2 regions of the Kosakonia cowanii JCM 10956 genome follow, and region 1 is predicted to be linked to the other one. Evidence: predicted binding sites of a transcription regulator. Region 1 holds the regulator's gene; the other holds the start of a gene.

Evidence for each region. Region 1 encodes CRP, which controls carbon source genes, mostly activating them, when cyclic AMP is high. Its sites were predicted from a motif close to ATGTGANNNNNNTCACAT; they were not measured.
Region 2: the regulator CRP is predicted to act here: its motif matches at 3,655-3,672, upstream of bhsA (multiple stress resistance protein BhsA).

Annotation. Positions count from the first base shown of each region.
Region 1 is NZ_CP019445.1:2,082,189-2,087,598, reverse strand. It holds gene BWI95_RS09675 (hydrolase) at 1-204, shown strand, start outside; gene BWI95_RS09670 (YheU family protein) at 201-419, shown strand; gene BWI95_RS09665 (phosphoribulokinase) at 474-1,343, shown strand; gene BWI95_RS09660 (OsmC family protein) at 1,374-1,778, opposite strand; gene crp (cAMP-activated global transcriptional regulator CRP) at 2,088-2,720, shown strand; gene BWI95_RS09650 (YccS/YhfK family putative transporter) at 2,769-4,847, shown strand; gene argD (bifunctional acetylornithine/succinyldiaminopimelate transaminase) at 4,837-5,410, opposite strand, start outside.
Region 2 is NZ_CP019445.1:3,051,574-3,056,983, reverse strand. It holds gene mfd (transcription-repair coupling factor) at 1-1,557, shown strand, start outside; gene ldtC (L,D-transpeptidase LdtC) at 2,287-3,246, shown strand; gene bhsA (multiple stress resistance protein BhsA) at 3,327-3,584, opposite strand; gene BWI95_RS14360 (TetR/AcrR family transcriptional regulator) at 3,826-4,461, shown strand; gene BWI95_RS14350 (glycine zipper 2TM domain-containing protein) at 4,978-5,410, opposite strand, start outside.

The DNA of each region.
Region 1 (5,410 bases):
ACGCTTATCATTCACGCCAAGGATGATCCGTTTATGGATCATCACGTCATCCCCGATCTTGCGCAATTACCCGCTAATATTGAGTATCAACTGACGGAACATGGCGGGCACGTCGGCTTTGTCGGCGGCACGCTGCGTCGCCCGGAGATGTGGCTTGAAACGCGCATTCCGGACTGGTTATCCGCTTATCTGGGAGCATCATGATTATTCCGTGGCAAGAACTCGACGCCGACACGCTCGACAATCTGATTGAGAGCTTTGTCTTGCGCGAAGGCACCGATTATGGTGAACATGAGCGTTCGCTTGAACAAAAGGTCGCCGACGTAAAACGGCAATTGCAGCGCGGCGAGGCCGTTCTGGTATGGTCAGAACTGCACGAAACGGTGAATATTATGCCGCGCGGACAGTTCCACGAATAACCGGACGCCGGGCGGCTTTGATACTGAACAACAGCTTTTCTTCAGGGAGTTGCTATGTCCGCCAAACATCCGGTCATCGCCGTCACTGGCTCCAGCGGCGCGGGAACCACCACCACCAGCCTCGCCTTCCGTAAGATTTTCGCCCAGCTCAACATGCATGCGGCGGAGGTGGAAGGCGACAGCTTCCATCGTTATACCCGTCCGGAAATGGATATGGCGATCCGCAAAGCCCGCGATCTCGGGCGGCATATCAGCTACTTTGGCCCGGAAGCGAACGATTTCGGCCTGCTGGAGCAGACCTTCAGCGAGTATGGCCAGAGCGGCCAGGGCCAGGCGCGCAAATATCTCCACACCTATGATGAAGCCGTGCCGTGGAATCAGGTGCCAGGAACTTTTACCCCCTGGCAACCACTGCCGGAACCAACCGATGTGTTGTTCTACGAAGGGCTGCACGGCGGAGTGGTGACGCCGCAGCATGATGTGGCGCGCCACGTTGATCTGCTGGTGGGCGTGGTGCCTATCGTTAACCTGGAGTGGATCCAGAAGATGATCCGCGACACCAGCGAGCGCGGCCACTCCCGGGAAGCGGTGATGGATTCGGTGGTGCGCTCAATGGAAGATTACATCAACTACATCACGCCGCAGTTTTCCCGCACCCATCTCAACTTCCAGCGCGTTCCCACTGTCGATACCTCAAACCCCTTCGCCGCCAAAGGCATTCCTTCTCTGGATGAGAGCTTTGTGGTCATTCACTTCCGCAATCTGGAGGGGATCGATTATCCGTGGCTGCTGGCAATGTTGCAGGGATCGTTTATCTCACATATGGATACGCTGGTGGTGCCGGGCGGCAAAATGGGGCTGGCGATGGAGCTGATTATGACGCCGCTGGTGCAGCGGCTGATGGAAGGCAAAAAGATTAAATAACCCGGCGGAAAGCGCCGCCGGGCGGGCTAATCAGGCCTCGATCACCTCGAAGGAGTGGGTAATCTTGACCGCTTTTTCCAGCATCAGCGCCACGGAGCAGTACTTCTCAGCCGAGAGATCGACCGCGCGGGAGACGGCAGCGTCTTTCAGTGCTTTGCCAGTAACGATGAAGTGCAGGTTGATATGGGTAAAGTAGCGCGGCGCTTCTTCCCGGCGCTCGGAGGTCAGCTTCACTTCGCAGTCGGTCACGTCATGACGCCCTTTTTGCAGGATCGACACCACGTCGATGGCGCTGCACCCACCGGCGGCCATTAAGACCATCTCCATCGGGCTGGGAGCTTTGTCCCCGGAGTTGCCATCCATCAGGATTTGGTGGCCGGAAGCGGACTCACCAAGGAACGTTAACCCTTCAACCCATTTCACTCGTGCCTGCATGTTCATCACTCCGGTATGGCAAATTTTTTCACAGATTACGCGTACATAACAAAACGCGCAACGGAAGGCGACCTGCGTCATGCTGAAGCGAGACACCAGGAGACAGGCGCCAAAAGCTATGCTAAAACAGTCTACATGCTACAGAGAAACATTGACGTTACGAATGTACGCAAGGGATATCATACATTAGAGACCGCAGATGTCGCTGACGGTCCACTTCCCGGGATTTGGGAAGCTTTGATTGCAACCCCAGAAGCTGAATGATTCACGCCGTTTCTGGAGCCAGCTTATAACAGAGGATAATCGCGCATGGTGCTTGGCAAACCGCAAACAGACCCGACTCTCGAATGGTTCTTGTCTCATTGCCATATTCATAAGTACCCGTCGAAGAGCACGCTGATTCACCAGGGTGAAAAAGCGGAAACGCTGTATTACATCGTTAAAGGCTCAGTGGCAGTGCTCATCAAGGATGAAGAGGGTAAAGAGATGATCCTCTCTTACCTCAACCAGGGCGATTTTATTGGTGAACTGGGCCTGTTTGAAGAAGGTCAGGAGCGTAGCGCCTGGGTTCGCGCCAAGACCGCCTGTGAAGTGGCGGAGATCTCCTACAAAAAATTCCGTCAGCTTATCCAGGTGAATCCGGATATTCTGATGCGCCTCTCCTCGCAGATGGCGCGCCGCCTGCAGGTGACCTCGGAGAAAGTCGGCAACCTGGCGTTCCTCGACGTGACCGGCCGTATTGCTCAGACTCTGCTGAACCTGGCGAAACAGCCGGACGCGATGACCCACCCGGACGGTATGCAAATTAAAATTACCCGTCAGGAGATCGGTCAGATCGTCGGTTGCTCCCGCGAAACGGTTGGCCGCATTCTGAAAATGCTCGAAGATCAAAACCTGATCTCTGCCCACGGTAAAACTATCGTCGTCTACGGTACGCGTTAATCTGCAAAATGGCGCATCGCTTATGCGGTGCGCCGTTTTTGTTTTCCCATGTGGCGCAGGCTGATTTATCACCCCGAAATCAACTACGCACTGCGACAAACGCTGGTGTTATGCCTGCCTGTGGCGGTTGGGCTGCTGCTCGGCCATCTGCAACAGGGTCTACTCTTCTCGCTGGTTCCCGCCTGCTGCAATATCGCGGGCCTCGATACCCCGCATAAACGCTTCTTCAAACGCCTGATTATCGGCGGCTCGCTGTTTGCCGGCTGTAGCCTGGCGGTGCAGCTTCTGCTGGCGGAAAATCTTCCCCTGCCGGTGATCATGACAGTGTTAACCCTGCTGCTCGGCGTAACGGGCGAAATCAGCACGCTGCATGGTCGCCTGCTGCCGGCCTCGCTGATCGCCGCCATCTTTACCCTCAGCCTCGCCGGGAACATGCCGGTGTGGGAGCCGCTGCTGATCTACACCCTCGGTACCTTGTGGTACGGGCTGTTTAACTGGTTCTGGTTCTGGCTGTGGCGCGAACAGCCGCTGCGTGAATCTCTCAGCTTGCTCTACCGACAACTGGCGGACTATTGCGAAGCGAAATATAGCCTGTTAACCCAGCACATCGATCCGGAAACCGCGCTGCCGCCGCTGCTCGACCGCCAGCAGAAAGCGGTGGATCTGATTAGCCAGTGTTACCAGCAGTTGCATATGCTGGCGGCCAATCAGAACAACGATTACAAGCGCCTGCTGCGCGTCTTTCAGGTCGCGCTGGATCTGCAGGAGCATATCTCTGTCAGCCTGCATCAGCCGGAAAAGGTGCAGAAGCTTGTCGAGCGAACCCATGCCGAGCAGGTGATTCGCTGGAATGCGCAAACCGTCGCGGCTCGTCTGCGCGTGCTGGCAGATGACATTCTCTATCACCGCTACCCGACCCGCTTCACCATGGAGAAGCAGGTCGGTGCGCTGGAAAAAATTGCCCGTCAGCATCCTGATAATCCGGTTGGGCAGTTTTGCGCCTGGCACTTTAGCCGCATCGCCCGCGTGCTGCGCACCCAGCGCCCGCTCTATATTCGCGATTTGATGGAGGATAAGCAGGAGCGCCTGCCGCTGATCCCGGCGCTAAAAAGCTATCTGTCACTGAAATCGGCCGCTCTGCGCAATGCGGCGCGCATCAGCGTGATGCTCAGTATCGCCAGCCTGATGGGCAGCGCATTAAATCTGCCGAAACCTTACTGGATCATGATGACGGTGATGGTGGTGACGCAGAACGGTTATGGCGCGACCCGCGTACGCATTGTGAACCGTGCCGCCGGTACGCTGGCGGGGCTGGTGGTGGCGGGTATGACGCTGCACTTTCATGTGCCGCTCGGGTTTACGCTGGCAGCGATGCTGATGATCACCCTAAGTAGCTATTTGATTATCCGCAAAAGCTACGGCTGGGCGACGGTCGGTTTCACGATTACAGCGGTCTATACCTTGCAAATCCTGACGCTCAATGGCGACCAGTTTATTCTCGCCCGGCTTGTCGATACGCTGATTGGCTGCCTGATTGCCTTCGGCGGGATGGTGTGGCTGTGGCCGCAGTGGCAGAGCGGCCTGCTGCGCCAGAATGCGCACGATGCGCTGGAGGCCTATCAGGATGCGATTCGCCTGATCCTCAGCAACAACCCGGAAGCGACGCCGCTAGCCTGGCAGCGTATGCGGGTTAACCAGGCGCATAACGCCCTGTTCAACTCCCTCAACCAGGCGATGCAGGAGCCCGGCTTTAATAGCCGCTATCTGAGCGATATGAAGCTGTGGGTGACGCATAGCCAGTTTATTGTCGAACATATCAACGCCATGACGACGCTGGCGCGGGAGCACACCATGCTGACACCGGATCTGGCGCAGCGCTATCTTGAGTCGTGCGAAATTGCGCTGCAACGTTGTCAGCAGCGGCTGGAGTATGACGGGCCAGGGGAATCAGGCGAGGTAAATGTTATGGAGGCGCCGGAGACGCTGACCCACGGTCCAATGAGCACGCTGGAACAGCATCTGCAGCGCATTATCGGGCATCTGAGCACCATGCACACGATCTCGTCGGTGGCATGGCGTCAGCGCCCGCATCACGGCATCTGGCTACGCCGACGCCTTACGCGTTAACCACGCTTGCGACGGCCTGCGCAAAGCGCTGCATCCCTTCATTAATATCCTGCTCTTCGATAATCAGCGACGGCGCGAAACGCATCACATCCGGACCGGCATTCAGCACCATTACGCCCGCTGCGGCAGCCGCATGCAGGAAGTCGCGCGCACGGCCTTTGTATTGCGGCTTCAGTTCAGCACCAATTAACAGGCCCATGCCGCGAATATCGCTGAACAGGTCGTACTGCTCATTAATCTGCTGCAGACACTGAACAAAGTGCTGACGTTTGGCACTGACGCCATTCAGCACCTCAGGGGTGTTGATGATATCGAAAGCAGTGCCTGCCACCGCGCAAGCCAGCGGGTTTCCGCCATAAGTGGAGCCGTGGGAACCGGCGTGGAATACGCTGGCGATTTCATGGGTCGTCAACATGGCGCTGACCGGGAAGCCGCCGCCGAGGGCTTTGGCGCTGGTCAGAATATCCGGCGTCACGCCGTAGTGCATATAGGCGAACAGCTCACCGCTGCGCCCCATGCCGCACTGCACTTCATCAAACACCAGCAGAGCATTATGCGCATCG
Region 2 (5,410 bases), 970 kb from region 1:
GGCTTTGGTAAAACCGAAGTGGCGATGCGCGCTGCCTTCCTTGCTATCGAGAACAATAAGCAAGTGGCAGTGCTGGTGCCGACCACCCTGCTCGCCCAGCAGCACTTCGATAATTTCCGCGACCGCTTTGCCAACTGGCCGGTGCGCATCGAGATGCTGTCGCGTTTTCGCAGCGCCAAAGAGCAGGCACAGATCCTTGAACAGGCCGCCGAAGGGAAGATCGACATTCTGATCGGCACGCATAAGCTGCTGCAAAGCGATGTGAAAATGAAGGATTTGGGGCTGCTGATCGTCGATGAGGAGCACCGTTTCGGCGTGCGGCATAAAGAGCGTATTAAAGCGATGCGCGCCGACGTTGATATCCTGACGCTCACCGCGACGCCGATCCCGCGCACGCTGAATATGGCGATGAGCGGCATGCGCGATCTGTCGATCATTGCGACACCTCCCGCCCGACGTCTGGCGGTGAAAACCTTTGTTCGCGAATATGACAACCTGGTGGTGCGCGAGGCGATTCTGCGTGAAGTGCTGCGCGGCGGCCAGGTTTACTACCTCTATAACGATGTGGAGAACATCCAGAAAGCGGCCGACCGGCTGGCGGAGCTGGTGCCGGAAGCGCGTATCGCCATTGGTCACGGCCAGATGCGCGAGCGTGAGCTGGAGCGGGTGATGAATGATTTCCACCATCAACGGTTTAACGTGCTGGTCTGTACCACCATTATCGAAACCGGGATCGATATTCCCACCGCCAATACCATCATCATCGAGCGCGCCGACCACTTTGGCCTCGCGCAACTGCACCAGTTGCGCGGTCGCGTCGGGCGTTCGCATCACCAGGCCTATGCCTGGCTGCTGACGCCGCATCCGAAGGCGATGACCACCGATGCGCAAAAACGCCTTGAAGCAATCGCCTCGCTGGAGGATCTGGGCGCAGGCTTTGCGCTGGCCACTCACGATCTGGAGATCCGCGGTGCGGGTGAGCTGCTCGGTGAGGATCAGAGCGGGCAGATGGAGACCATCGGTTTCTCGCTCTATATGGAGTTGCTGGAGAATGCTGTCGATGCCCTGAAAGAGGGGCGCGAGCCGTCGCTGGAGGATCTTACCAGCCAGCAAACGGAGGTGGAGCTGCGCATGCCTGCCCTGCTGCCGGATGATTTTATTCCTGATGTGAATACGCGCCTGTCGTTCTATAAACGCATTGCCAGCGCGAAAGATGAGAATGCGCTGGAGGAGATCAAGGTGGAGCTGATTGACCGCTTTGGCCTGCTGCCGGATGCGGCGCGTAATCTGCTTGATATCGCCATGTTGCGCCAGCAGGCGCAGAAGCTGGGGATCCGCAAGCTGGAGGGGAATGATAAAGGCGGCCTGATTGAGTTTAACGAGAAGAACCACGTTAACCCGGCGTGGTTGATTGGGTTGTTGCAGAAGCAGCCGCAGCATTTCCGCCTCGATGGCCCGACGCGATTGAAATTTTTCCAGGAGTTGAGCGAGCGGAAAAACCGCATGGAGTGGGTGCGCAACTTTATGCAGCAGCTGGCGGAGAACGCCGTTGCCTGATGGCGGGTTAGCGCCTCTGCGCGCCTTTTTGCCGGATGGCGGCGTACCGCCTTATCCGGCCTACGGGATCGCAGCCATGCATTATCCGGCACGATTTTGTAGGCCTGATAAGCGCAGCGCCATCGGGCATGTTTTGGGAGCCAGGATCGAACATCCTGCCCGCTTTATTGCCGGATAGCAGCGTTGCCTTATCCGGCCTACGGGATCGTGCTCTTTTGTAGGCCTGATAAGCGCAGCGCCATCAGGCATGTTTTTGGGAGCCAGTGGCGAACATCCCGCCCGCTTTATTGCCGGATGGCGGCGTTGCCTTATCCGGCCTACGGGATCGTGCTCTTTTGTAGGCCTGATAAGCGAAGCGCCATCAGGCATGTTTTTGGGAGCCAGGGTCGAGCACCCTGCCCGCTTTATTGCCGGATGGCGGCGTTGCCTTATCCGGCCTACGCGATCGCAGTCATGCATCATCCGGCACGGTTTTGTAGGCCTGATAAGCGCAGCGCCATCAGGCATGTTTTGAGAGCAAGGGACGAATATCCTGCCGGATTTTTGCCGGATGGCGGCGTACCGCCTTATCCGGCCTACGGACCGAATACCTTTGTCCATTATCCGCGTCTTTTTTTGTAATATTTACAAATGCTTTGCAATAACCAGGGTTTCCAGACGAACCCGATGAGCATAATCCTATTGAGTTGTCTTATAGAAATAACCTTATGATTTACATGGATTATGATCATGTTCAAAATGTCGCGCTTCGCTCACTGGATGACGCTGTTCGCCGTCGCCGCTATGCTTATCTTTGCCCTTCCCGCCCGGGCGAATACCTGGCCGCTGCCGCCTGCGGGCAGCAAGCTGGTAGGCGAAAACCGTTTCCATATTGTTGAGAACGATGGCGGTTCGCTGGAGGCGATCGCCAAAAAATATGACGTTGGCTTTCTCGCGCTGTTACAGGCTAATCCCGGTATTGATCCCTTCGTTCCGCGCGCCGGTAGCGTTGTCACCATCCCGCTGCAAACACTGCTGCCGGATGTGCCGCGCAGAGGGATTGTTATTAACCTCGCCGAGCTGCGTCTTTACTACTATCCCCCCGGAAAAAATGAGGTCACCATCTATCCGATCGGCATTGGTCAACTGGGCGGCGATACGCTGACGCCAACGATGGTGACCACCGTTTCCGATAAACGGGCCAACCCAACCTGGACGCCAACCGCCAATATCCGCGCCCGCTACAAAGCGCGCGGAATCGAGTTACCGCCGGTGATGCCAGCCGGGCCGGATAACCCGATGGGCCATCATGCGATTCGCCTGGCCGCTTACGGTGGCGTTTACCTGCTGCACGGCACCAATGCCGATTTTGGTATCGGTATGCGCGTCAGCTCCGGGTGTATTCGCCTGCGGGATAGCGATATTGCCGCGCTGTTTGCTGCAATCAGCCCCGGCACGCCGGTGAATATCATCAATACGCCGATTAAAGCCTCCGTCGAGCCAGACGGCACGCGGCTGGTGGAGGTGCATCAGCCGCTCTCCGAATCGATCAATGACGATCCGAAAACGCTGCCGATCCCGCTCAATGCGGCGATGAAGACGTTTCAGGCTGAAAGCGATGCGGCGGTGATGGCGCAGGCTATTGAGCTGCGCTCGGGTATGCCGGTGGACGTGACCCAGCATGCGCAAGAGAGTATGCAGGCGATGTAGCGCCCGCGCATAAACAAAAAGGCCCTGCACGTTGTGCAGGGCCTTTTTTATTGCAGTGGCGTAGCTCGAGGGTGGTGAGCTTATTTGTAGAGCACTGCGGTACCGTGCAGGCGATCGGAGCCGGTCACGGAAGTAATACGGTAAGAGGACGCGCCCAGCTGTTCGGCTTTCTCAGCCACTTTTTTCTCAACGGAGGCGAGGTTGGTGCTGCCGGTCACGCCAATGGCGGTCAGCTCCTGCTGCCCGGCCGGTGCGGACTGCACCTCAACGGCGGCAAAGCTGGCGAATGAGAGAGTACTTAAAACAGCAGCGGTAAACAGCGTATTGATGGTTTTCATAATGATTGTCCTGATGCAGGTGAACGGGGGTCGTTAAGCATTAAGTTAACGATCGATAGGGAAATCATAAGTGTGATCTATATCACCCGTCAATATTTTTTTATAACGATCACTAACTAATTTAAATAGTTCTTAATTTTCATAAGCATATGATTTATTAATATGTGCGGTTTTGCGGCTGGTCATTCACCAGGATTATTTTTATAATGGCTATTCAACAAACCAACAAAGAAGCGGCGATATGACCAGTGAAGTCAGCAGTTGTACGAAAAAAAGCCGTGGCCGACCGAAAGTGTTCGACAGGGAAGCGGCGCTCGATAAAGCCATGACGCTATTCTGGCAGCATGGCTATGAAGCCACATCACTCTCCGATCTGGTAGAAGCGACCGGGGCAAAAGCACCGACGCTCTACGCAGAGTTCACCAATAAAGAGGGGCTGTTTCGCGCAGTCCTTGATCGCTATATCGCCCGTTTCGCCAGGCAGCATGAAGCGTTACTGGAGTGCGAAGAGAAGCCGGTAGAACAGGCGTTGCTGGACTATTTCTCTGCCATCGCAAGGTGTTTTACCAGCACCGATACGCCCGCGGGCTGCTTTATGATTAACACCTCCGCGACGCTTGCCGCCTCGTCGCAGGAGATTGCGAAGACGATTAAAACGCGTCATGCCCGCCAGGAGGAGACATTGCAGCACTTCCTCGCGCAGCGGCAGGCGAAAGGCGAGATCCCGGCAGGCGTGGATATCGCCTCCCTTGCGCAGTTTCTTGGCTGCATCTTACAGGGCATGTCCATCAGCGCCCGCGAAGGCGCAAGCCTTGAGAAGCTGCTGCAAATCACCCGCACCACCCTGCGCCTGTGGCCAGATTTGATCAAAGCGTAATAAAAAATGAGACGGAGTTCCGTCTCATTTCCTCTCTGTGATAGTGATTGCACAATTCAACGATAGGTAAAAACTATCAGCCATTTTCCCGGCTTTGCTATGCTTAATTGTGATTATTGCGTCGCTAATCATTGTCGGCGGCAATATAAAACAATAAGTATGTTTTTCAGGCGTCACTTTTCCCTTGCACTCACTCTACGCGTAGTACCGATCATTTTTATGAGGATAAAGGGTCTTTTACTGACTAATCACATGCAGAAGGAAATGGAAATGATTTTGCTATTACCATTCATCAAAGTGTTAATAGTAATTACATTGTTATTTGGTCTGTGGGTCTTGCTGGGTGGCTCGGTACTGTTTGCATTTGTCTCTGTCCTCATTACCGGATTGCTGGTTGTTCGCCAACAAGACTTTATTTAACAACGAAAAAGCCCCGCATGATGCGAGGCTTTTTTATGGCAAAAAAAGGCTCCTCAGCCTGAGCGATGAGGAGCCAATATGCAGAGTACTGCTTTTTTATGCTTTGTTATTCAGAATCAGCTGACCGTTGTTATCCAGCGGAATCTGCGTGCCAGGATCTTTATCCATGCGGATTTTCCCCTGCTGGTCGCCGATTTTATAGGTCACGTCATAACCGAGCATTTTTTCCGATTTGTCATATACCGTGCTGCAGCGTTGCTGAGTGGTCGTGTAGGTATCCCTCTCCTGCATACCGCCCTGAATCTGGTTGCCTGCATAACCGCCGCCTAACGCACCGACGACGGTCGCTACATCGCGTCCGCGCCCGCCGCCAAACTGATGGCCAAGCACACCGCCTGCTACCGCACCCAGCACGGAACCGGTAATACGGTTCTCATCCTGCACCGGACGACGATGCGTTACCGTGACATTGCGACACGCCTCTCGCGGCGTTTTCACCGTCTCTTTGATCGGCGTGGCTGATACCACC